3 regions of the Streptomyces sp. NPDC004539 genome follow, and region 3 is predicted to be linked to each of the others. Evidence: riboswitches for the same ligand, from Rfam matches in the RefSeq annotation. Region 3 holds a riboswitch; each other region holds the start of a gene.
The links. A riboswitch is a leader RNA that binds a small molecule or an ion and turns the genes downstream of it on or off. The one in region 3 is predicted to bind S-adenosylmethionine.
Positions count from the first base shown of each region.

Region 1: another riboswitch for S-adenosylmethionine. It lies ahead of ABZX85_RS29430 (aminotransferase class V-fold PLP-dependent enzyme); the one in region 3 lies ahead of thrC (threonine synthase).
Region 2: another riboswitch for S-adenosylmethionine. It lies ahead of ABZX85_RS14460 (ABC transporter substrate-binding protein); the one in region 3 lies ahead of thrC (threonine synthase).

Region 1 is NZ_JBEXLS010000016.1:33,829-44,158, reverse strand. Features, by position in the region: gene ABZX85_RS29455 (NlpC/P60 family protein) at 1-80, opposite strand, end outside; gene ABZX85_RS29450 (NYN domain-containing protein) at 256-1,596, opposite strand; gene ABZX85_RS29445 (hypothetical protein) at 1,634-1,873, opposite strand; gene ABZX85_RS29440 (rhomboid family intramembrane serine protease) at 2,030-2,710, shown strand; gene ABZX85_RS29435 (Lrp/AsnC ligand binding domain-containing protein) at 2,707-2,988, shown strand; gene ABZX85_RS29430 (aminotransferase class V-fold PLP-dependent enzyme) at 2,996-4,342, opposite strand; SAM riboswitch class IV at 4,466-4,582, opposite strand; gene trpD (anthranilate phosphoribosyltransferase) at 4,690-5,754, opposite strand; gene ABZX85_RS29420 (cytochrome bc complex cytochrome b subunit) at 5,888-7,528, opposite strand; gene ABZX85_RS29415 (Rieske 2Fe-2S domain-containing protein) at 7,525-8,583, opposite strand; gene ABZX85_RS29410 (c-type cytochrome) at 8,580-9,392, opposite strand; gene ABZX85_RS29405 (heme-copper oxidase subunit III) at 9,473-10,093, opposite strand; gene ABZX85_RS29400 (hypothetical protein) at 10,259-10,330, shown strand, end outside.
Region 2 is NZ_JBEXLS010000006.1:58,749-69,078, forward strand. Features, by position in the region: gene ABZX85_RS14445 (ABC transporter ATP-binding protein) at 1-1,021, opposite strand, end outside; gene ABZX85_RS14450 (ABC transporter permease) at 1,018-1,896, opposite strand; gene ABZX85_RS14455 (ABC transporter permease) at 1,893-2,852, opposite strand; gene ABZX85_RS14460 (ABC transporter substrate-binding protein) at 2,854-4,470, opposite strand; SAM riboswitch class IV at 4,770-4,882, opposite strand; gene ABZX85_RS14465 (hypothetical protein) at 4,955-5,533, opposite strand; gene ABZX85_RS14470 (PP2C family protein-serine/threonine phosphatase) at 5,594-6,715, opposite strand; gene ABZX85_RS14475 (methionyl-tRNA formyltransferase) at 6,881-7,828, opposite strand; gene ABZX85_RS14480 (lysine N(6)-hydroxylase/L-ornithine N(5)-oxygenase family protein) at 8,080-9,426, shown strand; gene ABZX85_RS14485 (iron ABC transporter permease) at 9,499-10,330, shown strand, end outside.
Region 3 is NZ_JBEXLS010000039.1:12,737-23,066, forward strand. Features, by position in the region: gene ABZX85_RS45715 (1-phosphofructokinase family hexose kinase) at 1-415, opposite strand, end outside; gene nagA (N-acetylglucosamine-6-phosphate deacetylase) at 443-1,576, opposite strand; gene ABZX85_RS45725 (ROK family protein) at 1,576-2,517, opposite strand; gene ABZX85_RS45730 (extracellular solute-binding protein) at 2,641-3,882, shown strand; gene ABZX85_RS45735 (DUF3263 domain-containing protein) at 3,903-4,139, shown strand; gene otsB (trehalose-phosphatase) at 4,539-5,345, shown strand; gene ABZX85_RS45745 (trehalose-6-phosphate synthase) at 5,321-6,694, opposite strand; gene ABZX85_RS45750 (glucosyl-3-phosphoglycerate synthase) at 6,808-7,752, opposite strand; SAM riboswitch class I at 7,918-8,065, shown strand; gene thrC (threonine synthase) at 8,083-9,360, shown strand; gene ABZX85_RS45760 (MoaD/ThiS family protein) at 9,357-9,632, shown strand; gene ABZX85_RS45765 (cold-shock protein) at 10,099-10,302, shown strand.

The sequences.
Region 1 (10,330 bases), on a different contig from region 3:
GCGACGGCCGCGGCTGCCGCGGTGGTCAGCAGCGTCACGCGGGTGCGGGACGGCGGCTTGGGTCGACGGTGGGACGCCACGGAGACGGGCTCCTTCTCTCGCGCGGAGGTTCGAACCGTGACCCTAGTGACCCAAGTGTGATCAGTTCAAATCCCGTGGCGAAAAAAAGCGGTCGCGCAACGCATAATTTGCATTCAACCAACCGGCGGTGACGCCCAGTTGACCCTGCGTAGAGATCGCGGGGAGATCCGGCGCTCAGGAGAGCCGCTTCAGCAGCATCGCCGAAGCCACCGGCCGCGCCCCGGCCTTGGCGACGCCGTCGGCCACCTCCCGGTCGGTGGAGGCGACGATGACGGGTCTGCCCGGCGGTTCGGCGCGCACCAGTTGGCGGATCAGCTCGTCGGCCGTGATCCCGGGTTTCGAGAACAGGACACGGACGCCGCGCGGGGGTGCGAGCAGGACGGGGGCGACGAGTTCGGCGCCGTCGAAGACACAGGTCACCTCGGCGCCGGTCTGCGCGGCGAGCGCGGAGAGCTGGCCGAGGAGGCGCAACCGCTGCTTCTCCAGGGGCATCTGGGGGTAACCGGTCTTGGTGACGTTGTAGCCGTCCACCACGAGATGGGCCTGCGGGAGCGCGAGCAACTGATCGAGAATGGCCGGATCGTGCTCCGACAGGGCGCGCGCGGCGATGTCCTTCGGGGTCATCCGGCCCGGTTCGACGGCGTCGACGGTCTCGGCGGGCCGCACCGACACCGGCGGCAGCGCGAGCTCCCTGCGCAGCCCCTGGGCGGCTTCGAGGACGGTGTCGAGCAGCAGACGTACGCGCATGTCCTCGACGCTGCGGCCCTCGCGGGCGGCGCGGCGGCTGGCCTCCAGGGCGGTCTCGACCTCGCTGAGCCGGGCCTTCACCCGCCGTGACTCGCTCTCGGCGGCGGAGACCTGGGCCTGCCCCTCGGCGCGGACGGCCTCGATCTCGCCCTGGATCTTGCGCAGGGCCGCCTCGCCGCGCTTGACGTCACTGAGGGCGGAGCGCAGCTTGCGGTGCAGGGACTCCGACTCCCGCCGGGCGGCGTCGAGTTCCTGCCGCAGGCCCTCGGTCTCGGTCCGGACCTGGTCCTGGGCGTGCGCCAACTCCTCGCGCAGCCGCTCCAGTTCGGCGCGGCTCTCCTCGTCGGCGCGTTCGGCGTCGGCGCGCTGGGCCTCCTCGCCGGCGGCGGTGACGAGCTTGACCCAGCCGGTGGGGCGCAGCACGTAGGCCGCCGCCGCCACGTCCAGCGGGTCGGCGGCGGGGGGCGGGGAGCCGGCGTCGAGGGCGCCGGCCAGCTCCGGCTGGGCCTCGCGGAGCTTCTCGCCGATGCGCTGCCGGAACAGGGCGTCGCTCTCCAGGGCCGACGCCATCGCGTTCCCGGCGAACTTGGCCCGGCGGTTCGGTGCGAACCGGGCGTACTGCCGCAGCTGCGCGGGCAGCTCGCCGACGGTCAGCCCGCCGAAGCCGTCCGACACGATCTGGACGACCCTGCGGCGCACCCCGTCGGGCAGGGGGCGGTCGAGCACCTCGGCGGCGCCGTCCCCCGGCTCGCCTGCGGTCTCCGCCATCCGTCACACCCCACTTGCCGTGCGGGGCCGCTCCCTCTCAGGAGTCGGCGCCCGGCCTGTCCACGAGTTCCACCTGATCGACTGCGTTGCACCAGCGGCAGCGCACCGACTCGATGGTCTCACTGACCACCTCGCGCTCCTCGACCTTCGGCTCTCCGGCGAGGTCGAGGTGGACGTACTCGACGACCTTCGAGGAGCGGGTCACGTCGAACCGGGTGAGGTTTCCGCAGAGGGTGCAGCGCCACCGGGTGGTGGCGGTCGGCAGGGTAACCGTCATCGGAACCGTCCGCTCCTTTTCTGGGCCGTGCGCCGGGGGCGTGCCCCGGTGCGTGTTGGCCGTAACCCTACGGCCTGGCGGGGACCCGCCGCCCGTCCGTCCATGACGGCGAGGCGTTATGGGCCGTTGTGTTCGGTTGCGTCATGCTCTGTAGCCATGATCAAGAGGTGGCGCCCGCCCGCTCCGGTGACGTACGGACTGATCGCGCTGTGCTGTGCCGTCTTCGTCCTCGGCCCGGCGTCGGGGCTCGATCCCGTGGCTCTGGGGGCCTACTACCACCGCTGGGGCGTCGTGCCCGCGGAGCTCTTCGAGGGGTCGCCGCGGGCCGCGCTCACCCCGCTGACCGCGCTGTTCGTGCACGGCGGGTGGGTCCATCTGCTCGGCAACATGCTCTTCCTCTACGTCTTCGGGGCGATGACCGAGGAACGCATGGGCCGCGTCGAGTTCACCCTCTTCTACCTGGGCTGCGGCTGCCTCGCCCTGCTGGGGTACGCCGCCGCGAACGCGTCCTCCGCACAGTCCCTCGTCGGGGCGTCCGGAGCGATCTCGGCCGTCCTCGGCGCCTTCCTCTACCTCTTCCCCCGGGCGCGCGTCACCAGTCTCCTGCCCTTCCTCTTCTTCCTCCCCCTGCGCTTCCCCGCCTGGCTGGTCCTCCCCTTCTGGGCCGCCCTCCAGTGGATCGCCGCGGGCCAGGCCACCGCCGGCCCCGGAGTCGCCTACCTCGCCCACGTCATCGGGTTCACGCTCGGGTTCTTGTACGCGTGGGCGCGATTCACCCGTACGACTACAGTTGGGGCCGCCCCTGTACCCGTCGTCGAGGGAGAGAAGCAGCCGTGATCACCGCGATCGTCCTGATCAAGACCAGCGTGGACCGGATTCCGGAGATCGCCGAGGAGATCGCCTCCCTGGAGAGCGTGAGCGAGGTGTTCTCGGTGACCGGGACGTACGACCTCGTCGCCATGGTCCGGGTACGGGAGCACGAGGACCTGGCGGACGTGATCCCGGGCCGGATCAGCAAGATCCCCGGGGTGGAGGCGACGGACACGCACGTCGCGTTCCGGACGTACTCGCAGCACGACCTGGAGGCCGCGTTCGCGATCGGCCTCGACTCCTGAGCGTCTCCTAGGCGGCGGCCGGCACGCAGCGGCCGTTCTCCGTGCGGTACGTCAGCTTCGCCCCCTGCGTCACCAGTTCACGCACGGCCGTGACGAACCGGTCGACGTGCTCGTCGGGCGTGCCGGCGCCGAAGCTCACGCGGATCGCGTTGAGGGAGGCCGCCTCGCCGCACTCCCCCGCCTCGGTCGCCGTCGCGCCCAGGAGGTGGTTGACGAGGGGGTGGGCGCAGAAGAGGCCGTCGCGGACGCCGATGCCGTACTCGGCGGAGAGCGCGGCGGCGAAGTGGGAGCTGTTCCAGCCGTCCACGACGAAGGAGAGGACGCCGACGCGGGGGGCGTCGTCGCCGAACAGGGACAGGACGCGGACCTGGGGGACGTCCGCCAGACCCTCGCGGACCTTGGCGATCAGGTGGCGCTCGCGGGCGACGAGGTTGCCGAAGCCCTCCTCCGTGAGCGCCTTGCAGGCCGAGGCGATCGCGTAGGCGCCGATCACGTTCGGGGAGCCGGCCTCGTGCCGGGCGGCGTTCTCGTGCCACTCGACCTCGACCGAGCCGTCCGCCGCGCGGCTCACCTTACGGCTGGCGCCGCCGCCCGCGAGGTACGGCTCGGCGGCGTGCAGCCAGTCCGTGCGGCCCGCGAGGACGCCCGCGCCGAACGGGGCGTACAGCTTGTGGCCGGAGAAGGCGACCCAGTCGACGTCCAGGTCCCGCACCGACACGGGGTGGTGGGGGGCGAGCTGGGCGGCGTCCAGGACGATGCGGGCGCCGTGCGCGTGGGCGGTCGCCGCGAGCTCGCGGATCGGCCAGAGTTCGCCGGTGACGTTCGAGGCGCCGGTCACGCAGAAGAGGGCGGGGGCGGTCGTGTCGCGCTCCGACAGGGCCCGGCCGAGGGTCGCCACCGCCTCCTCGGGGGTGCGGGGGGCGTCCAGGTAGGTGACGTCCGTGTGCTGCCAGGGGAGCAGGGAGGCGTGGTGCTCCGTCTCGAAGACGTACACCTGGCAGTTGGCGGGGACCGTGCGGGCCAGGAGGTTCAGGGAGTCCGTCGTCGAGCGGGTGAAGACCAGCTCGTCGTCCTCGCGGCAGTCCAGGAACTCCGCGACGGTCTTGCGGGCGGCCTCGAAGAGGTCGGTGGAGAGCTGGGAGAGGTAGCCGGCGCCGCGGTGGACGCTGCCGTAGTACGGGGCGTACGCGGCGACGTCGTCCCAGACGCGCTGGAGCGCGGGGGCGCTGGCCGCGTAGTCGAGGGCCGCGTAGGTGACCTCGCCGCCGGTGACCAGGGGGACGGTGACATCTCGGCCCAGAACGCTCAGGGGGGCACAAACCGGCTGGGTGGAGGCAAGGGTGGTGACAGACATGGGGAACTCCCGTGAGGCAGGAAGGAAAGAGAAAAGGGGCGCGCGGAAGGGGGCTCTTCGGCCCTATCGCATTCGCTTGCTCACGGAAGGCTCCTCGACGACCAGGACCCCCGGTGTCAGGAGGGTCCGCGCTTGCCGTGGACCTCGCTGCCCACGGCCTGGTCTTCACCCGGGGCACCCCGCCACGGACGGAGGGTTGCCGGACAGTCGGCCGGGGCCTCATGACTGTCACTCATGACCTGGTACAGAAAGTAGATGAGGTGATCGCGGGGACGCAAGTCATGTCCGGATCGCGGGACACCCGCACGGAGGGAGAAGCGGCTCGCACCGCTCCTCCCTCCCGATCCCTACTTGTTCGTCGCCTCCACCCAGCGCTCCAGCGTCCTCTTCGCCTCGCCCGAGTCGATCGACTCCGCCGCCCTCGCCATGCCCTCGCGGAGCTGTTCGGCCAGCGTCCCCGTGCCCGGGTTCAGTGCCACCAGGGCCGCCGCCGAGTTCAGCAGGACCGCGTCCCGTACCGGGCCCTTCTCGCCGGTGAGGAGCTTGCGGGCGACCTCGGCGTTGTAGGAGGGGTCGGCGCCGCGGAGGGCCTCGACGGGGACGAGGTCGAGACCGACGTCCCTGGGGTCGAACCGTTCCTCCGTGACCTTGCCGTCGCCGACGATCCAGACCCGGGACGTCGAGGTCGTCGTCAGCTCGTCCAGGCCGTCGTCCCCCCGGAAGACCAGGGAGGAGTTGCCGCGGTCGGCGAGGACGCCGGCGATCATCGGGGCCATGCGGGGGTCGGCGACACCCACCGCCTGGGACTTCACCCGGGCCGGGTTCGTCAGCGGACCCAGCGCGTTGAAGACCGTGCGGATGCCCAACTGGCCGCGGGCGGCGGCGACATGACGCAGCGCCGGGTGGAACTTGACGGCGAAGCAGAACGTGATGCCCGCCTCCTCGGCGACCTCGGCGACCCGCCTGGGGGTCAGTTCGAGGTTGACGCCCAGCTTCTCCAGGACGTCGGAGGCGCCGGACGACGAGGAGGCCGCGCGGTTGCCGTGCTTGACGACCTTCGCGCCGGTCCCGGCGACGACAAGCGCGGACATCGTGGAGATGTTGACGGTCTTGGCGCCGTCCCCGCCCGTCCCGACGATGTCGACCGTACGGCCGGACACCTCGATCGTGTTGGCGTGCTCGTACATCGCCCGGACGACCCCGGTGATCTCCTCGACCGTCTCGCCCTTGGCCCGCAACGCCACCACGAACCCGGCGATCTGCGCGTCCGTCGCCTCGCCGCGCATGATGCGGTCCATCGCCCAGGCGGTCGCGTCGGCGCTCTGGTCGTGCCCGGACAGCAGGGCGTTCAGCACGGAGGGCCAGGAACGGCCCGCCGCGGTGTCGCCTCCAGCGGGGGTCACAGCGCTCATACGGCCGCTCCAGGATGTCGTACGGAAAGTGTGGGCCCACCCTATCCAGCGGCGGCACATGCCGAAGGACCCCGTCCAGGAATCGGGCGGGGTCCTTCTGTGGCGACGTCCCGGGGTCTACCCGGGGGCGGGATCAGTGGTGGCCGTGGCCGCTCGTGATCTCCTTGTACTCCTCGGCGGTCGGCTTGGCGATCTGGCTGTCCTCGCCGTAGTACGACTCGCTGAGCTTGGCGCGGAGCTTCTCCGTGCTCTTGACCTTGCGCTGGACACCGTTCTCGTCGGTGGTGGCGCCGATCGCGACGGGCTCGTACTGCTCGTGCGCGGTGAGCGTGTGCAGCTGCTCCTGGCTGAGCGGCTCGTGGATCTCGATGAACTCACCGTGCGGCAGCCGCTTGATCGTGCCGGTCTCGCGGCCGTGCAGCACCTTGTCCTTGTCACGGCGCTGGAGGCCGATGCAGATCCGCTTGGTCACGATGAACGCGAGGACCGGCAGGACGAAGAAGCCGATCCGGACGAACCAGGTGATCGCGTTGATGGAGAGGTGGAAGTGGGTGGCCCAGAGGTCGTTCCCACCGCCGACCAGCATCACGAAGTACGCGGTCAGCCAGGCCACACCGAACCCGGTCCGGGTCGGGGTGTTGCGCGGCCGGTCCAGGATGTGGTGTTCGCGCTTGTCGCCGGTGACCCAGGCTTCGATGAAGGGGTAGACGGCGATGGCGACGAGCACCAGCGGGAAGACCACGATCGGGATGAACACGCCCAGGACGAGCGTGTGGCCCGCGAAGTTGATCTCCCAGCCCGGCATCACCCGGACCAGACCCTCGGCGAAGCCCATGTACCAGTCCGGCTGGGCGCCCGTGGACACCTGGTCGGGACGGTAGGGGCCGAGCGCCCAGATCGGGTTGATCTGCGCCACGGCCGCGATGACCGCGATGACGCCGAACACCAGGAAGAAGAAGCCGCCGGCCTTCGCCATGTACACGGGCAGCAGGGGCATGCCGACGACGTTGTTGTTCGTCTTGCCGGGACCCGCGAACTGCGTGTGCTTGTGGTAGAAGACCAGGATCAGGTGGGCGACCATCAGGCCGAGCATGATGCCCGGCAGCAGCAGGATGTGGACCGAGTAGAAGCGGGCCACGAAGTCGCCGCCGGGGAACTCCCCGCCGAAGATGAAGAACGACAGGTACGTGCCGACCACGGGGATCGACAGCAGCACACCCTCGATGAACCGCACACCGGTACCCGACAGCAGGTCGTCGGGGAGCGAGTAGCCGGTGAAGCCGGTGAACAGCGACAGCACCAGCAGCAGCCAGCCGAACAGCCAGTTGACCTCGCGCGGCTTGCGGAACGCGCCCGTGAAGAAGACGCGCATCATGTGGATCATCATCGCGGCGACGAAGATCAGCGCCGCCCAGTGGTGGATCTGCCGGATCAGCAGACCGCCGCGCACCTCGAACGAGATGTGCATGGTCGAGGCGAACGCCTCACTCATCAGCTGTCCCTGGAGCGGGACGTAACTGCCGTGGTACTCCACCTCGTTCATCGACGGGTGGAAGAACAGCGTCAGATACACACCCGTGAGGATGATGATGATGAAGCTGTACATGCAGATCTCGCCCAGCATGAACGACCAGTGGTCGGGGAAGATCTTGCGCATGTTGGCCTTGGCGAGGGAGTAGATCCCGAGCCGGCCGTCGGCCCAGTCGGCGACACGCTCGCCGGCCGGTGCCTTCCCGCGTTCGCGGGACTCCTCTTTGCTGGTCGTGGTGCTCATCCGCGCTCCCAGAACGAAGGACCGACGGGCTCGTCGAAGTCGCCGAGCGCTTCAAGGTAGCCCTCGTCGTTGACGCCGATGCGCAGCTGCGGCAGGGCGTGGCCGGCGGGGCCGAAGATCACCCGGGCGCCGTCGGAGAGGTCGAAGGTGGACTGGTGGCAGGGGCAGAGCGCGTGGTGCGTCTGCTGCTCGTACAGCGAGATCGGGCAACCGACGTGGGTGCAGATCTTCGAGTAGGCCACGATGCCGTCGTGCGACCATTCGAGCTCGCGCTTGTCCTTGATGTTCTCCGGCTGAATCCGGATGATCATCAGGGCCGCCTTGGCGATCTCGACCTGGAAGTCGTGGTCGTGCTCCTCCAGCCCCTCGGGCTTGGCGAAGGTCAGCGAACCGACGGCGACGTCCTCGGGACGCAGCGGCTCGTTCGTGTTCATGTTGACGAGCAGCTTGCCCTTGGCCCACAGCGTGGTGCGGAGCTTGGTGCCGGGCAGCGGGCCGAGGTCGCGCAGCAGGACGACGCCGGAGAGCGGGAACATGGCCAGCGCGCCGAACATCGTGTTGCGGATCAGCTTGCGGCGGCCGAGCGCCGACTCCTTGGCGCCCTGCTTGAAGTCGGCCAGGACCTTGGCCTTGACCTCCGGGGACGCCTCGATCGGGTGACGCTCGTCGGCGATCTCCTCGTCGGACATCAGGGTGCGGGCCCAGTGGACCGCGCCCGCGCCGATGGAGAACAGCGCGATGCCGAGGGTCACGCCCAGCGCGAAGTTCAGCGCGTTGAGGTGGCCGATCGGGAACACGAAGATCGACTTGTCGTGCGGGATCGTCACGTAGGACGCGATGAAGCCGACGGTCGCCAGCATCGAGACCGTGAACAGGAAGGCGACGGTGCGCTCGGACCGCTTGGCGGCCCGCTCGTCGATGTCCTGGATGCGGTGCTCGTGGGGCGGGAGGCCCGGGTCGGCGAACGGGTGCTGCTCGTCCGCGCGGTCGACCGTGCCGTGCGCGTGGTCCTGCTCTGCGGGCAGGCTCTCTTCTGGAATGTCTTGGGTACTCATGACTTCTTGGCCTTTGCGGTCCGAGCGGCGACCCAGACGGCGACCGCGACGAGCGCGCCGAGGCCGAAGATCCAGGCGAACAGGCCCTCGCTGACCGGGCCGAGGCCGCCCAGCTCCAGCCCGCCGGGGTTCACGGTCTCGTCACCGTTGACCGCGTTCAGGTACGCGATGATGTCCTTCTTGTTCTGCACCGACATCGTTCCGTCACCGAAGGACGGCATGTTCTGCGGGCCGGTCTGCATGGCCTCGTAGATGTGCTTCGGGTCCACGCCGTCCAGCGTCGGCGCGAACTTGCCCTTCGTCAGGGCACCGCCCTTGCCGGTGAAGTTGTGGCACTGCGCGCAGTTGGTGCGGAACAGTTCGCCGCCCTTGGCGATGTCGGCGCCGTCGGGGCCGTACTCGGCCTTCGTCGGGATCGACGGGCCGGCGCCCAGGGAGGAGATGTACGCGGCCAGCTGGTCGATCTGGGCCTGCGTGTAGATGACCTTCTTCCGGGGCACCTGGGCGCCCTGGGAGGTCGCGGCCGGCATCCGGCCGGTGCCGACCTGGAAGTCGACCGCGGCGGCGCCGACGCCGACCAGGCTCGGACCGTCGGAGGAGCCCTGACCGCCGGTGCCGTGGCAGCTGGCGCAGCCGACGGCGTAGAGCTTCTTCCCCTCCTCGATGGTGAGGGACTGGGCGGTTTCGTCAGCCTTCGCCGTGCTCGCGGGCGCGAACATGGCGTACAGCCCCCCCGTGCACGCCAGCGCGAGGAGTAGGACGACGAGCGCCGCCATGGGATGGCGTCGTCGTGCGGAGAGCTTTTTCACGGATTTCCCCGGTGTCAGGATCTTCGGCGTCGATGCTTCTGGGATGTGCGTTGCTATAACGCGGGCGGGACCGGCCCCGGTTACTTGATCATGTAGATCGTCGCGAACAGGCCGATCCAGACGACATCGACGAAGTGCCAGTAGTAGGACACGACGATCGCGGCGGTCGCCTGCTCGTGCGTGAACCTCTTGGCCGCGTAGGTACGGCCGAGTACGAAGAGGAAGGCGATCAGACCGCCCGTCACGTGCATTCCGTGGAAGCCGGTGGTCAGGTAGAACACCGAGCCGTACGGGTCGGACGAGAGCGAGAGGCCCTCGTGCTTGACCAGCTCGGTGTACTCGTAGATCTGGCCGCCGATGAAGATCGCGCCCATCACGAACGTGATGATGAACCAGCCCCGGAGCTTCTTCACGTCACCGCGCTCGGCGGCGAAGACGCCGAGCTGGCACGTGAGGGAGGAGAGCACCAGGATCGTGGTGTTGGTCGCCGAGAACGGGAAGTTCAGGGACGACGCCATCTCCTTCCAGTGATCCGGTCCGGTCACCGATCGGAGGGTGAAGTACATCGCGAAGAGGGCCGCGAAGAACATCAGCTCGGATGCCAACCAGATGATGGTTCCGACGCTGGTGAGGTTCGGCCGGTTGACCGACGGGTGCGCGTGCCCGGTTTCTGCTGTCGTTGCTGTCGCCACGACCGACATTATGTCGGTCGCTTATCCCGCCCTCACTCCGGGGGGTGCCGTTCGGAGTGTCACTGCCGCCGAACCGGTGTTGACGTGGTGTTCATCGGGGTGTGTCCGGGAGTAGCATCCGGCCCGATGGGCCTTTCCGTACGACGCCAGTGTCGCCGAAGTCACGGAGGAACGATGCAGCCGACCGCCACGGTGCTGGTCTACAGCGACGACGCGAACACCCGGGAGCAGGTGAGGCTGGCGACC
Region 2 (10,330 bases), on a different contig from region 3:
CCGACGCGTCGGTGAGGCGCAGGGCCAGGCGGGCGGTCGTCGACTTGCCCGAGCCGGACTCGCCGACCAGGGCGAGGGTGCGGCCCCGGTGCAGGGTGAGACTGACGTCGTCCACCGCGCGCAGGGGCGTGCCGCCCGGGAGCCTGAACTCCTTGACGGTGTTGCGGAGTTCGAGGAGCGGGGTGGGTGAGGTGAGCGGTGCCGCGGGGCGCGGGCGGGCCTCGGCGAGGCTCGGGGCGCTCGCCAGCAGGCGCCGGGTGTAGGCGTGCTGAGGGTCCGTCAGGACCTCACGGGTGGGGCCCGATTCGACGACCCTGCCCTCGGACATGACGACCAGCCGCCGGGCCCGGTCGGCGGCCACGCCCAGGTCGTGGGTGACCAGGAGGATCGCCGTGCCCGTCGTCTCCGTGAGGTGCTGGAGGTGGTCGAGGATGACGCGCTGCACCGTCACGTCCAGCGCGCTCGTCGGCTCGTCCGCGACGATCAGCTCCGGGCGGGCGGCGATCGCGATGGCGATCAGGGCGCGCTGGCGCATGCCGCCGGAGAGCTCGTGCGGGTACTGCCGGGCCCGGACCGCCGGGTCGGGCAGACCCGCCTGCGCGAGGACGTCGACCGCCTCGCGCGCCGCCGAACGCCGGGTCGCCAGGCCGTGGATGCGCAGCACCTCCGCGACCTGCTCGCCGATCCGCTTGACCGGGTTCAGCGAGACCGTCGGGTCCTGCGGGACCAGGCCGATCCTGGCACCCCGGATCGTGCGCAGCTCCGGTTCGGAGAGCGCCGTCAGATCGTGCCGGCCGAAGCGGACCGTCCCGGCGTCGATCCGGCCGTTCGCCGCGAGGAGGCGGGTGATCGCGTGCGCGGTGGTGCTCTTGCCGGACCCCGACTCGCCCACCACGGCGGTGATCTCACCGGCCCGGACGTCGAGGTCGACGCCGCGCACGGCGGGGACGCGGTCGCCGGTGCGGGTGCCGTACGAGACGGCAAGGCCGCGGATCTCCAGCAGTGCCTCGGTGGTACTCATGCCTGCCCCCACTCGTCGTCCAGCGCCCGCGCGATCCGGTTCGTCGACAGCACCGCCGCCGCGATCACCACCCCCGGCAGCACCGTCAACCACCATGCGTTCGCGAGGTAGTTGCGTCCGTCGGAGATCAGCGTTCCCCACTCGGGCGCGGGCGGCGGAGCCCCGTACCCGAGGAAGCTCAGCGCGGACACGGCGAGGATCGCGCTGCCCAGTTCGATGGTCGCGAGGACGATCACCGGCCCGGCGGAGTTGGGCACGACATGCCGCCACAGGACGGAGTACCAGCGGGCCCCCGACGCGTGCGCCGCCTCGACGTACACCGCCTGCCGCACCCGCAGCACCTCCGCCCGGGTGACCCGCGCGAAGGGGGCGACGCTCGCGATGCCGACGGCGACCGCGACCTTGACCGTGCCGTAGCCGAGCGCGGTGACCAGGGCCAGCGACAGGAACAGCGCGGGGATCGACAGGAGGACGTCGACGACGCGCATCAGCACGTCGTCCACCCACCGCCCGACGAACCCGGCGAGCAGCCCCAGCACCCCGCCGATCACGAACGCGACCCCGACGGCGACCAGCGTCCCCTTCAGCGACAACTGGGCGCCGTGCACGACCCGCGAGAACACGTCCCGCCCCAACTCGTCCGTACCGAACCAGTGTTGACCGCTCGGCTCGCGGAAGTTCTCCGAAGGCACCCCCTTCAGCGGGTCCTTGGACGTGAACAGGTCCGGCCAGAACGCGGCCAGCACCACCAGCACCACGACCACCGCGGACACGACGAGACCGGGCCGCCGCACCAGGAACCCCACCACACGCCGGCGTTCACGCGCCGGCGCCGGCGGCGCCTCGTCGACCCTCTCCAGCACGGCCTGACTCACGCGGCCACCACCTTCCGGCTCCGAGCGACCACGATCCGCGGATCGAGCAGCGGATAGACGAGGTCGACGACCAGGTTCGCCAGCACGAACACCAGCGCCCCGAACACCACCACCCCCTGCACCAGCGGAATGTCCTGCGTCGAGACGGCGGCGGCCGTCACCCGGCCGAGCCCGTCGCGCGAGAACACCGTCTCGACGACGACGGACCCGGCGACGAGCTGCCCGACCAGCAGCCCCACGACCGTCAGCGCGGGCAGCGACGCGTTGCGCAGCGCGTGCCGCAGATGGACGCGCCACCGCCCGGCCCCCTTCGCGCGGGCCGTCTCCACGTACGCCTGGTCCAGCGCCGTGAGCAGGCTCTTCGCCAGCACCTGCGCGACCAGCGCGCCCGTCGGGACGGCGAGCGTCACGGCGGGCAGCACCAGCCCGTCGAAGCCGTCGTTGCCGAACGCCGGGAACCAGCGCAGCCGGAACGAGAACAGCTCGACGAGGACCAGCCCGACCCAGAACGTCGGCACCGACACCCCGAGCGGCGGCAGCGACAGCAGCGTCTGCCGCAGCCAGCGGGCCCGCGTGTACGTCGCCAGGAACGCCAGCCCGCCCCCGCCGGCCACCGCCAGCAGCAGCGCCAGCGAGGTGAGCTGGAGGGTCTGCGGGAGGGCGTCGGCGATGGTGGCGGAGACCGGGCGGCCGGTGGAGATCGCGTCGCCGAAGTCGCCGCGCACCGCCCGCCCCAGGTAGTCCGCGTACTGCGCCGGGAGCGGCTTGTCGAAGCCGTACTCGTGGCGCAGCGCGGCGAGTTGGGCCGGGTCGATCTGCGCGCTGTCCGTCCCGGCCCCGGCCATCGCCGAGACCGGGTCGCCCGGCAGGTAGTACAGGACGAGGAACGACACGGTGAACGCCGCCCACAGCACGCCGGCCGCCTGGGCGAGCCGGGTGAGCACGTACCGGGTCATGTCAGCCGATCCAGGTGTCGTGGAGCTGGATGCGGCTGGAGGCGTCGAAGGCGAGGGCGTGGACCTTCTTCGCGACGCCGAGCTGGGTCTGGAGCTCGACGACCGGCACGGTGTAGGCGTTGTCGACGATCAGCTTCTGGGCCTGGCCGACGAGTTCCTTGCGCTTCGCGGCGTCGGTGGCCGCCGCCTGCTCGGTGAGGAGGGTGTCCAGCGGGGTGACCGGCAGCCGGTAGATGTTGGCGAGCTTCGTGGAGAACGAGGAGCGCAGGATGTCCGGGTCGGCGCGGGTGATGTTGCCCCACAGGCCGTCGAAGTCACCGGCCTGCTGGACCTGGGCGAGCTGCGCGATCTGGAGCTGCTGGAGGACGATGCCGACACCGACGTCCTTGAGCTGCTGCTGGATCAGCTCCAGGGCGGGCTGGTTGGTCGCCGAGTTCGCGAACCACTTCACCGTCAGGCTCAGCTTCGCGCCGTCCTTCGTGCGGATGCCGTCCCCGCCCGCCTTCCAGCCGGCCGCGTCCAGCAGGGACTTGGCCTTCGCCGCGTCGAACGTGAGCCCCGCGCCCTGGTCGGCGTAGTCGGGCGTCGTGTGCGCGAGGACACTGGTCGCGGGCTGGGTGCCGGTCGGGAAGATCGTCGTCGCGATCTGCTGCCGGTCGATCGCGTACCGGATCGCCTGCCGGACCCGTACGTCCTTCAGGACCGGCCGCGAGTTGTTCAGCGACAGCCCGAACACCACGCCCGGGTTGGCCCGCCGCTGGAGGTTCACGCCTTGCAGCGCCGCCTCGTTGGCCTTGCCGACGCTGCTGATCGCGTCGACCTGACCGGACTGGAGGCTCCCCGCGCGCACGCCCGCCTCGGGGACGACCTTGAAGACCAGCTTGTCGAGGTACGCCTCGCCCTGCTTGCTCCACAGCGACGAACCCCACGCGTACTTGGCCCGCTTGGCCAGCGTGACCGACTGGTTCTGCACGTACTGCGTGAGCGTGAACGGCCCCGAGCCGACGACGCCCTTGCTGCACTTCTCCTGAGGGCTGAGCTTCACGCTCGCCGAGGACTCGATGCCCAGGGAGTGTGTCGAAGTCGCTTGCAGGAACTGGGCGTTGGGCGCCTTGAACGTCACCTTGACGGTCAGTGGGTCGACGACCGTCGTGCTCTCGACGCCGCTCAGATAGCCCTGCGCGAGGGTGCCGAGGGCGCCGAGCTTCGGGACCGCGTCGAAGTTGTCCTTCACGACCTGCGCGGTCAGCGCGGAGCCGTCGCTGAAGGTGACCCCGGGGCGGAGCTGGAACGTGAACTGCCGGGCGTCCGCGCTGACCTGCCAGCTCTTCGCGAGCCACGGCACGATCTCGCCGGTCTTCGGGTCCTGGTCGGTCAGCGAGTCGACGAGCTGGCGTACCGAGTAGATCGTGTCGTTGCTGCCGACCTGCTGCGGGTCGACGCAGCCGGAGTCCGAGCCGACGGCGAAGGTGAGCGTGCCGCCCGAGCGGGGCGTGCTCGCGCCGCCGGCGGTGGTGTCGTCGCCGCCCGAGGAGCAGGCGGCGAGCAGCAGCGAGGAGGTGACGAGCGCGGTGGTCGCCGCGAATCTGGTGGAGCGCAGGGGAAGTTGAGCCGTCACGGGACGGGGTCTCCTGTTCGTGTCACCGCGCGCCGCAGGGCGGACGGGCGCGCGGAGTGATCACCTCCGGGGTGCGTGGGGGTACGGAGGCGTGAAGGAAGAAGGGGGGGAGGGTCAGGCGGTGGCGGAAGACGCGGTCAGCCGCGACACAGAGCGCTGGTACAGCGCTGGAGGTCGATGTGCCACCGCCGCGAGAGACCGGAGAAGGGGGCCGACGCGGCGAGAACGGCGAGGGGGGAACGGAGTTCACTGCGGTGCGGCATACCGGTCCCTCCCGGATCAGGACCCTGTCCGACAGGGTCACGCGCTTGCGGGGTCCTCGACGACCCCGCCGGGCTTTCACCTGGAGCACCCCACCGCGCGGGAGGGTTGCCGGTCAGCGAGCCAGGGCTTGACGCTGACACTCAATGCCGATCACGAGCGTACGGAGTGGGGTCGGCGTCCGTCAACGGAGTGTCGGCGTCCGTCTCGCCCGCTGGACGCCTCAGTTCCGGAAACTGAACCGGAACAACAGGGAGCGGGCGTCCTCCTCGGTCAGGCCGAGCCCCTTCGCGACGGCCTCCCAGGAGAGTTCGTCGGCCCGCACGTTGTACGCCGCCTCCCGTCCCGCCTCGGCGGCGATCCGCTCCAGGGCGGTCACGGCGCGCAGCGCGGCCAGCGGCGCCTGGTCGGCCAAGTCGCCGATGCGCCGGTCGAGTTCGTCGATCGCGGCCTCGACGTCGGCGGGCAGGGGGACCGAGCGGGACTCGACCTCCTCGATGTGCCGGGTCCACTCACGGCGCAGGGCGGAGGTGTCGTAGTCGTAGGGGTGGTGGCGGGGGACCCGGGTCCAGTCCAGGGGGTGGTGGGTGGTGCCGCGCCAGCCGCAGGAGCAGGCGGCGCGCAGATGGCTCGCCTCGGGGGCGCCGAGCGTCCCGTCGTACACCCACCACTCGGTGGACTTGGGGATGTCGGCGCCGCTGCCGACGTCGAAGTAGACCGGGTCCGGCTCGGTGCCGTCCGGCAGGAGGGCGCGCGGCCGGCCCCCGTGCGATGTGCCGAAATCGTCCGTCCGCCACTCCACGACCCCTCCCGAGTCCGTGCCGTCACTGGCACATACCCGCACGGGCGGCGGTCATGACTGTCAGGGGCGGCGCTGTGCGCGGCGGACCGTGAGGACGGCGACGTCGTCGTGCCGGCCGCCGTGTCCGGCGTAGGCGCGGGCGTCGTCGTAGAGGGCCTGGGGGAGGGCGGTGGGGGAGCGGTCGGCGAGGGTGGTCAGGCGCTCGTCGGCCGGGTAGAAGGTGCCGTCGGCGGCGCGGGTCTCGGTGAGGCCGTCGGTGCTCAGGACGAGGGTCGAGTGCGGCGGGAAGCCGAACCAGCCGACGGTGGTCGGCTCGGCGGCGAGCGCGGACAGGCCCAGCGGGACCCCGGAGTCCAGCTGCGGGGAGGTGACCTTGCCGTCGTGCAGCAGATACGGCAGGACGTGCCCGCAGTTGACGGCCTGCACCTCGTCCTCCCGGTCGATGCCGAGGATCAGCGCCGTCACGAACCGCTCGTCCTCACCGGTGTCGGTGGCGTAGGAGTTGTGGCGGACGACGGCGGCGTCCAGCGCGTCGACCAGGGCCGTCAGGGTCGGCTCGCGGTGGGCGGCCTCGCGGAACGCCCCTATCACCGCGAACGCGGCGCCGACCGCGGCGAGGCCCTTGCCCTGGACGTCGCCGATGAGGACGCGGGTGCCCCAGGGGGAGTCGACGACGTCGTAGATGTCACCGCCGACGAGCCGGTCCTCGTGGAGGGGTTCGTACACGCCGTTGACCAGGACGTCGTCCGTGACCAGGGGGAGGGGGTGCAGGATGTGCCGCTGCATCGCGGCGGCCGTCGAGCGCAGCCGGAGCATCTCGTGCTCACGCCGGATGCGGTAGCCGCAGGCGTACGTGGACGCGACGCCCAGCGCAATGGTGATGACCACCATGAGCGTGCGGTCCAGCCAGTGCCCGGCGGGTCCCCGGGCCAGCACCGTCGTACTCACGACCAGCGCCGTCCACGCGGCGACGAACGCGGTCTGGCGTACGGTGCACAGCGCGGCGGCGGCGCCCGGCAGGAACACCAGCAGGCCCAGGAGCAGCACCGCCGAACCGGACAGCTCCCCCAGCGCCTCCACCGACACCGTCACCCCGAGAACGGTCAGCGCGAGCTGGGCGTTCCCCGGCGGCTCGATGGCCTCGAAGGCTTCAACAGGTCTCGTACGGCGGCTACCGGACATCCGAACTCCCGGGCAGGTGATGATCTGGTCATACCGTATGCAGTCCCACCGCGTTACGAAGAATCGCCCCGCCGCCCGGGGAAAGACGATCGCCGCCGCCCCCGACAGGGATCGGGGACGGCGGCGACCGGACGTCGGCCCCGGGACCGTACCGGGGCCGACGGATCAGGGGTGGGTGGTGAGGTAGCCGCCCATGGAGGTGAAGTAGTCGGTGGCCGCCAGCTCCCGGCCGTCCTCGGTGCGGACGCGGGTGATCGCCAGGCCGTGGTTGCCGCCCGTGCGCGCGTCGGCGCCGGCGACGATGACCACGCCGTCGCCCTCGCGGTAGAAGATCCGGCCGGGGGTGCCGCCGTAGCGGGCCTCGGAGACGAAGGAGGCGAGGATCTCCAGGCGCTTGCCCCGGTGGTACGTGAAGGCGCTGGGGTAGGGCGCGGACTGGGCGCGGACCAGGCGCTCCAGGGACTCCGCGGGCCAGTTCCAGTCGATGCGGACGTCGGTCTCCGCGCGCTTGTGGAAGAAGGTCGCCTGGGAGCGGTCCTGCTTCGTGAACTCCGTCCTGCCGGAGGCGATCTCGGCGAGGGCGGCGACCGTGACGGGCGCGATGAGGTCGCACGTCTTGTGGAAGAGGTCGGTGGTGGTGTCGGTGGGGCCGACGGCCACGGACTCCTGGCGGACGATGTCGCCCGCGTCCAGCTCGTCGTTCATCATGTGCGCGGTCACCCCGACCTCGCTCTCGCCGTTGATGAGCGCCCAGATCAGCGGGGAGAACCCGGCGTACTTCGGCAGCAGCGAGTCGTGGATGTTGAGTGTGCCGTGCCGGGGCAGCGCGAAGATGCGCGGCGGAATCCAGGTACGCCAGTTGTTGGCGACGATGATGTCCGGGTCGGCGTCCTTGAGGGCCTGGAACAGCTCCTCGTCGTCCGGCCGGTTGCGGATCAGCACCGGCACGCCGTGCTCCTCGGCGAGATCGGCGACCGAGTCGCTCCAGATCTTCTCGTAGGCGTGCTCGCTCTTGGGGTGCGTGACGACCAGCACCACGTCGTGCTCGGAGTCCAGAAGTGCTCGGAGGGTGCGGTGCCCCCAGGTCTGGTAACCGAACATGACGACCCGCATGGGGTTCCTCCTCAGGGCAGGGCTGACCGGATCAGTGAAGCGCCGGAGCAAGTAAAGCAAGGCTTACCTTAGCTTTCAACGGGCGGGCCCGGATCGTCCGTTGATGTCGGCTGGTTCACACCCCGCCTATCGACAGCTCCGAGGGATTAGCTTAGGCTCACCTAAGTTGCCGGTGTGCCGCTTCTCGGCATGCCCGTCTTCCGCTTCCCCCACGCCGACACATGGCGACTGCCCCGCACGATGGGAGAGACATGTCACAGGTGCTTCCTGCTGACGCACCACTGGTCCACGACCTCATTGGGATCGGCTTCGGCCCCTCCAATGTGGCCATGGCGATCGCACTCGACGAGCACAACGCCCGCGTCGGCCGGGAGCAGGCGGTGACCGCCCACTTCTTCGAGCAGCAGCCGCGCTTCGGCTGGCACCGCGGCATGCTCATCGACGACGCGACCATGCAGGTGTCCTTCCTCAAGGACCTGGTGACGCTCCGGAACCCCTCCAGTGAGTACAGCTTCCTGTGCTACCTCCAGAGCAAGGGCCGGCTCATCGACTTCATCAACCACAAGAGCCTCTTCCCGCTGCGCGTCGAGTTCCACGACTACTTCGAGTGGGCCGCGGCGAAGGTCGACGACCAGGTCAGCTACGGCCATGAGGTCGTCGGCGTCGAACCGGTGCTGCGCGACGGCGAGGTCGAGTACGTCGACGTCACCGTCCGCTCCGCCGAGGGCCTCGCCGTCCACCGCGCCCGCAACCTGGTCATCGGCACCGGACTGCGCCCGCTCCTGCCGGAGGGGGTGACCAGCGGCGAGCGCCTCTGGCACAACTCCGAACTCCTCGCCAAGGTCGAGGGGCTGGACGGCACGAAACCCGAGCGGTTCGTCGTCGTCGGCGCCGGCCAGTCCGCCGCCGAGAACGTCGCCTACCTGCACCGCCGCTTCCCCGAGGCCGAGGTCTGCGCGGTGTTCTCCCGCTACGGCTACAGCCCCGCCGATGACAGCGGCTTCGCCAACCGCATCTTCGACCCGCAGGCGGTCGACGAGTACTTCGCGGCCCCCGAGGACACCAAGCGGCGGCTGATGGACTACCACGGCAACACCAACTACTCCGTGGTGGACATCGACCTCATCGACGACCTGTACCGCCAGTCGTACCAGGAGAAGGTCCTCGGCACCGAGCGCCTCAAATTCCTCAACGTCGCCCGCCTCACGGGCGTCCAGGAGAGCGACGACAAGGTCACCGCGACCGTGACGTCGCTGGTCACAGGCGAGGAAACGTATCTGGACGCGGACGTCGTGGTGTTCGCCACCGGCTACCGCCAGGCCGACCCGCTCGGCCTCCTCGGCGACGTCGCCGAGCGCTGCCTGCGCGACGACGAGGGCCGGGTCCGCGTCGAGCGCGACTACCGCATCGCCACCGCCCCCGGCACGCACTGCGGCATCTACCTCCAGGGCGGCACCGAGCACACCCACGGCATCACCTCCTCGCTGCTGTCCAACACGGCGATCAGGGTCGGCGAGATCCTCGACTCGCTTCTCGACCGGGGCCTGAAGTCCGCCTCGGACGAGGTCCGTTCGGGCGCCGACGGCACCACCCGCTGACACCGGGGCCCCGCGTCGCGCGCACGCGGGGCCCGCCGTCACCCACAGAGCGAAGAGATAACGTACGACGTCATGGGCACGACTACTGTTGCGCGCCCCGCCACCGGGGGACTGCACCGCACCCGCCGGCGCCGGGTCGCAGGTCTGGGCACCCTCGTGGTGGTCCTCGTGATCGCCTCGGCGGTCTCCCTCGCCGTGGGGGCACGGGCGCTGAGCCTCGGTGAGGTGTGGCACGGCCTGTTCGCCGGGCCGCAGGACGACCAGCGGCTCACCGAGATCCGGCTCATCGTCCAGACGGTCCGCGTGCCCCGGACGGTCCTCGCTGTCGTCGCCGGCCTCGCGCTCGGCGTCGGCGGCGCTCTCATCCAGGGCTACACCCGCAACCCCATCGCCGACACCGGGCTGCTCGGCGTGAACGCGGGCGCGTCCTTCGCCGTCGTCACCGCGATCTCGCTGTTCGGGTTCGCGAGCCCCTACCAGTACGTGTGGTTCGGGTTCCTCGGCGCCGGGCTCGCCGGAGTCGTGGTGTTCGGGCTCGCCAGCATCGGCCGGGGCGCCGGGAACCCGCTGACCCTCGCCCTCGCCGGGCAGGGCATCACCGTGTTCCTCGCGGCGATGACCACCGCGATCGCCCTCGGCGACAAACAGGCCCTGAACGCCCTGCGGTTCTGGAACGCCGGATCGGTCGCCGGGACCGGCTTCGACGTCATCTGGCCCATCACCGGCTTCATCGCGGCCGGCCTGCTCCTGGCCCTCGTCACCCTGCCCGCGATGAACCTGCTCAACCTGGGCGACGACGTGGCGCGCGGACTCGGCGTCGACGTCACCCGCAGCCGGATCATCGGCATCGCGGCCATCACCCTCCTCGCGGGCGCCGCGACCGCCGCCTGCGGACCCATCGCGT
Region 3 (10,330 bases):
TGCCGCACAGGGCAACTGCCGAGGCAGAGCCCAGGAGTTGCTCGTACACCTCCAGGAACGCCGTCCACTCGGCGGCGGTGACGACCGGGCCCGGTTCGTTCAGCTGAGTCGTGTCACCGGTGTGGGTGTCGACGATCGCGACGGTCCGCCGGGTGGTCCCCGAGATCGGGACGAGCGCGTCGACCACCCCCGGGACCAGGGTGAGTTGCTCCTGTACGGCCTCGCCCGTCGCGCCGCCCACGAGGCCCGTCGCCGTCACCTCGTGGCCGAGGGCGGCGAGGACGCGGGCCACGTTCAGCCCCTTGCCGCCCGGCCGTTCGACGACGTCGGTGACCCGGTGGGTCGTGTGGGGACGCAGTCCCGGCACGCGGTAGGTGAGGTCGAGAGCGGTGTTGAGCGTGACCGTCAGGATCACCTGCCTCGACCTCCCCCGCGCCGGCGCCTACGGCGTGCTTACCCAACTACCGTGCCTCATCACGCCTTTGAGGTCGAAGTTCTCGTCCAGGACGACGACGTCGGCGAGCTTCCCGGCCTCCAGCGACCCGATCTCGTCCCAACGCCCCAGCAGGCGGGCCGGGTTGACGCACAGCGCCTGGACGGCGTCCTCGACCGGGATGCCGTCGACCGTCACCGCCCGCTTGAACGCGCGGTCCAGCGTCAGCGTCGAGCCCGCGATCGAGCCGCCCTCCACCAACCGGGCGACCCCGTCGGTGACTTCGACCTCCAGCGGGCCCAGCAGATAGATCCCGTCGCCGCCGCCGGCCGCGTCCATGGCGTCCGTGATGAACGCGACGCGCTCGGGACCGGCCAGCCGGAACGCCAACTCCAGGGCGGCGGGGTGCAGATGGGTGCCGTCGTTGATCAACTCGACGGTGACGCGCGGATCTTCGAGGAGCGCGGCGACCGGGCCGGGGGAGCGGTGGCCCAGCGGGGGCATCGCGTTGAAGAGGTGCGTGGCGACCGTCGCCCCCGCGTCGATGGCCTCGCGCGTCTGCTCGTACGTCGCGTCCGTGTGGCCGATCGCGGCGATCACGCCGTGCTCGGCGAGGAGCCGCACCGAGTCGATGCCGCCCGGGAGTTCGGTGGCCAGGGTGACCATCCGGGCCTGTCCGCGCGCCGCGTCGAGCAGCTTGCGGACGTCCGCCGGGTCCGGGTGGCGCAGCAGCGCCTCGGAGTGGGCGCCCTTGCGGCAGGGCGAGATGAACGGGCCCTCGAAGTGGATGCCGGCGATCTCCCCGTCCTCGGCGAGTTCGCTGAGGACGCCCGCCTGCCGGGTGAGGACGTCCAGGTCGTCCGTCACCGTCGAGGCGACGAGGGTGGTGGTGCCGTGCAGGCGGTGGGTGTGCAGCGCCTTGCGGACCTCCTCGACCGGGCCGGAGAAGGAGGCTCCGCCGCCGCCGTGGTTGTGCAGGTCGACGAAGCCGGGGACCAGGTGGTGGCCGGTGAGGTCGATGCGCCGGGCGTTTGGCGGGGGAGCGGCGGTGATGCGCTCGCCGTGCACGGCGAGGTCCCGGACGGCGGTCCCCGAAGGGAGGACCACGCGTGCGCCGGTGAGGATCGTCGACTCTGCTGCCATCAGGGCGTTTCCTCCGTGCCGTCCGTCTTCTTCAGAAGATCCCATGCCATCAGGCCCGCTCCCAGGCAGCCCGCCGTGTCGCCGAGGGCCGCCGGGACGATCCCGGGCAGGTGCTGGAACGTCACCCGCGCGCCGATCGCCTCCCGCAGCGGGGTGAACAGGGTGTCGCCCGACTCCGCGAGGCCGCCGCCGATCACGATCGTCGAGGGGTCGAGGAGGGTGAGGGCGGTCAGGAGCCCGTCGGCGAGGGTGGTGACGGCCTCCCGCCACACCTGCCGGGCCGTCGGGTCGCCCGCCTCCACCGCCTTCGCGCAGTCCGCCGCGTCGGCGTCGGGGTCGCCGCAGGCCCGCGCCCACGCCTGCGACACCGCCGCCGCCGACGCGTACCGCTCCAGACAGCCGCGCTGCCCGCAGGGGCAGGGGATGCCGTCGGGGCGTACGACGACGTGGCCGATCTCCCCGGCGGAGCCGTGCGCGCCGGCCTCGATGCCGGCGGGGGTGCCGATGGCGCCCGCGATACCGGTGCCGAGGGCGAGGAAGAGGAAGCGGGGGGTGTCCCGGGCGGCGCCGAGGCGGCCCTCCGCGAGACCGCCGGTGCGGACGTCGTGCCCGAGCGCGGCCGGCGCCTCGACACGGGCCGAGAGGAGATCGCGCAGCGGGGTGTCGCGCCAGCCGAGGTTCGCGGCGTAGACGGCGGTGCCGCGCGCCTCGTCGATGATGCCGGGGACGGCGAGGCCCGCCGCGCGGGCGGTCTCGCCGAACTGCCGTACGCCGTACGCCCGGAGGTCCGCCGCGAAGTCGAGGATGCCCTCGATCACCGCCTCGGTGCCCCGCTCGCGGGCCGTGGGCCTGCGGTCGCGGTGCAGCAGCGCGCCGTCCGCGCCGACCAGGGCGCCCTTCATCGCGGTGCCGCCCACGTCGAGGGCGATGACATGTCTCACGGTGACAGTGTGGCCGAGGACCCGGGAGAGGTCTAGTCCACTCGGGTGGTGTAGACCTTACTCCGACTATCGGACAAGTATGTGGAGTGGGCAGCAGTGGTGCAGAGGGGCTGGGTCGGGGCCGTGGCCGCGTTGGCGTTGACGGTGAGTGTCGGGGGGTGCGGGGTACTCGGGGGTGACTCCGGACGGGTGAGCCTCAGACTCGTCGCCGCGGACTACGGGGACAGCGCGGCCAACAGCTCCACCAAGTACTGGGCGACGCTCGTCGAGGCGTACGAGAAGAAGCATCCCGACGTCGACGTCGAGGTCAGCGTCTACTCCTGGAACGACGTCGACGCCAAGGTCAAGGCCATGGTCGACGCCGGGGACGCGCCCGACATGGCGCAGATCGGGTCGTACGCCGACTACGCCGCCGAGGACCGGCTCTACCCGGCGAGCGACCTGCTCTCCATCCCCGTCCAGGCCGACTTCGTTGCGCAGCTCGGGAACGCGGGGAAGGTGCAGGGGCAGCAGTACGGGATGCCGTTCGCGGCCTCCACGCGGCTCCTCTTCTACAACAAGGCGTTGTTCGAGCGGGCCGGTGTCCGTACGGCGCCCACCACCTGGGACGAACTGGCCTCCGCCGCCGAGAAGTTGAAGGAGGCCGACGTCAAGTACCCCTACGCGCTGCCCCTCGGGCCCGAGGAGGCGCAGGCCGAGGCCATGCAGTGGATGCTCAGCGGCGGCGGGGGGTACACCACCACCGCCGGGACCTACAGCCTCGACTCCACCGAGAACGTCCAGACCTTCACCTGGCTCAAGGACAACCTCGTCGACAAGGGCCTGACGGGCCCGGTGGCCCCCGCGAAACTCAACCGCGCCACCGCCTTCACGGCCTTCGCCGCCGGCGACGTCGGCATGCTCATCGGCCACCCCTCCCTCATGCGCGCCGCCCAGGACAAGGGCGTCCGGTACGGCATGGTCCCCATGCCGGGTCGATCCGGCGTCCGGCCGCTGACGATGGGGGTGGCCGACTGGATGACCGCCTTCAAGCAGCACAACCACCAGGACGAGATAGGCGAGTTCCTCGACTTCGTCTACTCCGAGGAGAACGTCCTCACCTTCTCCCGTACCTACGACCTCCTCCCGGTGACCTCCTCCGCCTCCGCCGCCATGTCCGCGGCCCCCTCGGACCGGCCCCTGGAACCCTTCCTGGAGGAACTCCCCCTCGCCCAGCTCTACCCCGCCGGCCGCACGTCCTGGTCCACGGTGGCTGCATCGATCAAACAGGGCATCGGCGCGGCGGTCGCCCCCGACGCCGACCCGGAATCGATCCTCCGCTCCCTCGAGACGAAGGCGATGGCCGCGGAAAGCGGACTGTCGTAACCCCGCACTACTGTCTCCCCATGCCGCTGCCGCCCGACCTCCCCCCCCAAGCCCTCACCATCCTCGCCCTCGAACGCCGCCCCTTCCCCACCCCCGGCGCCAAAGAACGAGCCATCCGCGAAGAACTCAACCTTTCCCCCGTCCACTACTACCAACTCCTCAACGCCCTCCTCGACGACCCCCGAGCCCTCAAATCCGACCCGGTGACGGTGAACCGCCTGCGGAGGGTCCGGGAGTCAAGGCGGGAGGAGCGTTAGGGGTGGGTCCGGAGGAGACCCGTCCGCGGGCCCGCTGTGGCCGTTCGCGCAGTTCCCCGCGCCCCTGAAAGACCGGGGCTGATCGCCGTACGAAGGCGCGGGCCCGGGACAGCGGCTCCGCCGCGGGGCGCGATCAGTTACATGCGGCCGGCGGCCGAAGTGATCCTTGCGGCTCCCTGCGTGGACGTGATCGCCTGCAATGGTGCTCAGCCCAGTTTTTAGGGGCGCGGGGAACTGCGCGACAAGCCACGGCGGACCCGCACCCGAAGTCCTTCCGGGGCCGAGGCTCCCCGCGCGGACATGATCCTTGACGATGGCGCTCAGCCCGGTCTTTCAGGGGCGCGGGGAACTGCGCGACAAGCCACGACGGACCCGCACGCGACACCCTAGGCTCAACCCATGCCTACCCACCCCCCCACCCCCGCAGCCCAACAAGCCCTCGACGCGATCCGAGCCCACCCCGCCCGCTCCCTCCTCGCGTTCGACTTCGACGGGACGCTGGCGCCGATCGTGGAGGACCCGGAGAAGTCACGCCCGTACCCGGGCGCGGTGGAGGCGCTGGCGGCGCTGGCGGAGCGCGGCGTGAGGGTCGCCGTCATCACCGGTCGGCCCGCTGAAGTGGCCGTCGGATACGGGGGATTCGGCGAGATCGAGGGGATGATCGTCCTCGGGCACTACGGAGCCGAACGCTGGGACCAGCGCACAGGAGAGGTCGTCGCCCCCCCAACTCCCCCCGCCCTCGACGAGGTCCGACGAGAACTCCCCGCCATCTTGGGCGACACGGACGCCTGGGTGGAGGAGAAGGGCCGAGCGGTCGCCGTACACACACGCCGCGCGAAGGACCCGCAGGGCCTGTGGGAAACCCTGCGGCAACCCATCACCGCCCTCGCCACCCGCCACGCCCTCCTCGTCGAACCGGGCAGACTGGTCCTGGAGATCCGCCCGCCGGGCACGGACAAGGGAGCGGCCCTGAAGAAACTGGCCCAGGAGACCACCCCCGCCGCCATCCTCTACGCCGGCGACGACCTCGGCGACCTCCCCGCCTTCGACGCGGTCGAGACACTCCGCGAAACCGGCACCCCCGGCATCCTCGTATGCAGCGCCAGCAAGGAGGTCACGGCCCTCACCACCCGCGCCGACCTCACGGTGAACGGCCCGGCCGGCGTCGTAGCCCTCTTGGATCAGCTGGTCAACGAGTTGAGCTGATCCAGGAACCACTGCGTCGGCGGCAACGCGGTAGCCGCCGACGCGAGCCGCTTCGTCCGCTCGGCCCGCTCCTCCAGCGGCATGGAGAGCGCTTCGTGAAGGGCCGCGGCGGTCTCCAGGATGTCGTAGGGGTTGACGGTGATGGCGTCGTCGCGAAGCTCCCAGTACGCCCCCGCCTCCCTCGAAAGGACCAGCGCGCAACCGTCGTCGGAAACGACGGGGACCTCCTTGGCGACGAGGTTCATGCCGTCGCGGATGGGGTTGACGAGGGCGACGTCGGCGAGCCGGTACGCCGCGAGGGACCGCGCGAAGTCGTCCTTGAGATGGAGGAGTACGGGGGTCCAGGTGGCCGTGCCGTACACGGAGTTGATCTCGTCGGCGACGCGCTGGACCTCGTCCATGTAGTCCCGGTAGACCTTGAGGTCCTGCCGGGAGGGATACGCGAAGGCGACATGGACGACGCGGTCGTGCCACTCGGGGTGCGTGTCGAGGAGATGCCGGTACGCCAGCAGCCCCCGGACGATGTTCTTGGACAGCTCGGTCCGGTCGACCCGTACGACCGCGAGCCGCCCCTCCCCGATCTCCTCCCGGAGGGACGCGATCCGGTCCCGTACATCGGGCTGATGGGCCCGTTCCCGGAGGAAGTCCGCGTCGGCCCCTAGGGGATGCACCCCGATACCCGTAGTACCCGTCCCCTCGGGACAGCACGCGGCGAAGGAGTCGGCCCACCGCTGCGTGAGGAACCCCAGCCGGTCGGCGGAGAGCAGGCTCGTCAGGAGCTGCGCCCGGATGTCGTCGGGCAGCAGCGCGAAGTAGTCCGGCGGCGCCCAGGGCGTGTGGGAGAAGTGCCCGATCCGCAGATCCGGCCGCAGCTCCCGCAGCATCCCGGGCACGAGACACAGGTGGTAGTCCTGCACCAGCACGGCCGCCCCCTCGGCGGCCCCCTCCGCGAGCGCCTGCGCGAACGCCCGGTTGTACGCCTCGTACGACGCCCACTGCCGCCTGAACTCCGCGTCGAACACGGGCTCCAGGGGCGTCTGGTACAGCATGTGGTGCACGAACCAGAGCACGGAGTTGGCGATCCCGTTGTACGCGTCGGCGTGCACGTCGGCCGGGATGTCGAGCATCCGCGTCCCGGCTTCCCCGACCCCTCGCCGCACGGCCTCGCGGTCCCCGTCGGACAGCGCGCTGCACACCCACAGCGCCCCCGCGTCCGGGTCGATCGCGGAGAGCCCGGAGACGACGCCGCCGCCTCCGCGCTTGGCGTGCAGGGTGCCGTCGTCCCCCACGGAGTACGAGACGGGCCCCCGGTTGGAGGCGACGAGCACACGGGAAGCACCGAACGTCATACGCCAGAACCTAGCCAGGCGCCGCGCTGCTCAAACGTTCGGAACGTATACGTGGCATGGGACTGGGGGGTATGCCGTACCCAAGTATTAGCCGGGTACGGCCCGAGAGCCACTCACGCCACCTTCCGCCGCGCGTACTCCGCGACCTCAACCATCGGCGGCCTCTCCTCCGTGTCCACCGAATACGTCCGCGCCTCGAAGCCGTCCTCCCCCCGCTCGAACTGCGTCAGCGCCGGACGGATCAAGTGCCCGCGCGCCAGCCGGAGTTGGGCGGTCCGGTAGATCGCCGCGGACATCCGCCCCAGCGCCTGCCCGTCCTGGTGACGATGCTTGCGGACCCCGATGTCGACCTGCGCCAGCGCGTCCAGCCCCACCAGATGCAGCGCGTCCACCAGCATCCCCAGCTCCACCCCGTACCCCACCGGGAACGGAAGCTGCTCCAGCAGACTGCGGCGGGCCGCGTACTCCCCGCCCAACGGCTGCACGAACCCGGCGAGTTGGGGCCAGTGCATGTTCAGCAGGGGGCGCGCCATCAGCTCGGTGACCCGGCCGCCCTGACCGGCCGCGCCGGCGAGGGGACGGTCGTACATGCCCTTGACCAGGTCCACCCCCGGATCGGTCAGCAGCGGGCCGACGATGCCCGAGACGAAGTCGGAGGAGAAGTCGCGCAGGTCGGCGTCGATGAAGCAGACGATGTCGCCGGTGGTGGCGAGCAGGGAGCGCCAGAGGACCTCGCCCTTGCCGGGGACGGCGGGCAGGCGGGGGAGGATCGCGTCGCGGTGGACGACCCGCGCGCCGGCGGACGCGGCGACCTGGGCGGTCCGGTCGGTGGAGCCGGAGTCGACGACGACGAGTTCGTCGACGAGGGGGACCTGGAGCATCAGGTCGTGGCGGATGACGGAGACGATGTCCCCGACGGTCTCCTCCTCGTTCAGCGCGGGCAGGACCACGGAGACGGTCAGACCGGACGCGCGTTTCGCGGCCATGATCCGGTGCAGGGGGCGATCGGTCACCGACCAGGAGCGGGTGGCCAGCCAGCGCTCGACTTCTTCCAGCACAGTCAGCGGCTCCTCACTGTCACGATCACACTGCCCAGTGTGATCCATCTCGCGGTTCGGACGACTATCTCAACTGTCGTGGCATTCGGTTACAGTCTTGAACAACGCTGGTGACCATCGCATGTCGGGGGCGCCGGGCGGACAGCTCCACTCATAACTTCATACCGCTCATCCAGAGGGGCAGAGGGATACGGCCCGATGAAGCCCCGGCAACCCTCCAGCCGGTCTCGTGCGTGATCACGCAGCGAGGCTCCCGGCTAGGGAAGGTGCCAAATCCGTCTCACGGCGAGATGCGTCGTGAGGAAGATGAGGAGAAAGGGCCTCGCCTCCATGGCTGTGCAAACCGTCGCCACGACCACCGTCGACCTCGGTCCCGCCGCGGCGCTGAGCTGTCGCGAATGCGGCCACCGCGTCCCCCTCGGCCCGTTCTTCGCCTGCGAAGAGTGTTTCGGCCCGCTGGAGATCGCGTACGACTTCTCCGCGTACGACACCGAAGAGCTGCGGGCCCGTATCGAGGCCGGTCCCGCCAACATCTGGCGTTACGCCCCCCTCCTCCCCGTCCCGGCCGACGTCGCCGAGAAGCCGAACATCAACCCCGGCTGGACGAAGCTCGTCAAGGCGGACAACCTGGCAGCCGCGCTCGGCGTCTCCCAGGGCAAGCTGTTCGTCAAGGACGACTCCGGCAACCCCACGCACTCCTTCAAGGACCGAGTGGTGGCCCAGGCACTCGAAGCGGCGCGCGCCTTCGGCTTCACCACCCTCTCCTGCTCCTCCACCGGCAACCTCGCCGGTGCCGTCGGCGCCGCCGCCGCCCGCGCCGGGCTCCGCTCCTGCGTCTTCATCCCGCACGACCTGGAGCAGGGCAAGATCGTCATGGCCGCGGTGTACGGCGGTGAGCTGGTCGGCATCGAGGGCAACTACGACGACGTCAACCGCTTCTGCTCCGAGCTGATCGGCGACTCTGCGGGCGAGGGCTGGGGCTTCGTCAACGTCAACCTGCGGCCGTACTACGCCGAGGGCTCCAAGACGCTGGCGTACGAGATCTGCGAGCAGCTCGGCTGGGAACTCCCGGACCAGCTCGTCGTACCGATCGCCTCCGGGTCGCAGCTCACGAAGATCGACAAGGGGCTCCAGGAGCTGATCAAGCTGGGGCTCGTCGCGGACAAGCCGTACAAGATCTTCGGGGCGCAGGCGGAGGGGTGCAGCCCGGTGTCCGTCGCGTACAAGGCGGGGCACGACGTCGTACGGCCGCAGAAGCCGGACACCATCGCGAAGTCGCTGGCCATCGGGAACCCGGCGGACGGGCCGTACGTGCTGGACATCGCGCGGCGTACGGGCGGGGCCGTGGAGGACGTCACCGACGAGCAGATCGTCGACGCGATCAAGCTGCTCGCGCGGACCGAGGGGATCTTCGCGGAGACGGCGGGCGGGGTGACCGTCGGGGTGACGCGCAAGCTGATCGAGAACGGGTTGCTCGACCCGTCCCTGACGACGGTCGTGCTGAACACCGGTGACGGCCTGAAGACCCTCGACGCGGTGGCCGGGACCGGGCTCACCGCGACCATCCGTCCGACCCTGGACTCCTTCCGAGAGGCTGGCCTCGCATGAGCGTCACTGTTCGTATCCCGACCATCCTCCGCACCTACACGGGCGGGCAGGCCGAGGTGAGCGCCGAGGGCGGGAACCTCGGTGAGGTCATCGCGGACCTGGAGAAGAACCACACGGGGATCTCCGCGCGGGTCCTGGACGACCAGGGGAAGCTGCGGCGGTTCGTCAACGTGTACGTCAACGACGACGACGTGCGGTTCGAGCAGGGGCTGGAGACGGCGACCCCTGACGGCGCCGGCGTCTCGATCATCCCGGCGGTCGCGGGCGGCTGACCCGTATGTGTTGACCTAATGTCATTACTCGCCGGTAGTAACCGTCAGTAATGCACATTACTCATTGTTCATCGAATTGCCCTCTCTGCTTCGAAGCGGAGGGGGCAATTCTGTGTGGTTGAAGGAGGTAGGGTTGGGGAACCCGCTTCCGCTTGACGTGCCGGGCGCCCTTGATTTCTGCCTTACACCCGACAAGAAGTAGCCAAACTGCATGCCTCTTGCGTGGCATTTGCGGCATATGTCGGGCCCGACTTGCCCTGAACTCTCCTGAATTCTCACCACATTCCGGATCGAGTGCGTCCAGAATTCTCGTCCGATTGACCTGTTGCAGAGGGCAGTTGTGCAGATACATTCGGCCGCGGTCGACGCGTTCCGGCGCACGCCCCCAAATCGGCTGGGGGGTGAGGTCTGACCCGGGTCCGCGAAGTGTGGATCTGCGCAAGGGCCAGTAATAGGGGAGTTAGGCATGGCTCAGGGCACCGTCAAGTGGTTCAACGCGGAGAAGGGGTACGGCTTCATCGCGGTCGACGGTGGTGCGGACGTCTTCGTCCACTACAGCGCCATTCAGATGGACGGCTACCGCACCCTCGAAGAGGGCCAGCGAGTCGAGTTCGAGATCTCGCAGGGCCAGAAAGGCCCGCAGGCCGACATGGTTCGCGTCACCGCCTGAACATTTCACCAGAAGACCCGCACCTGTC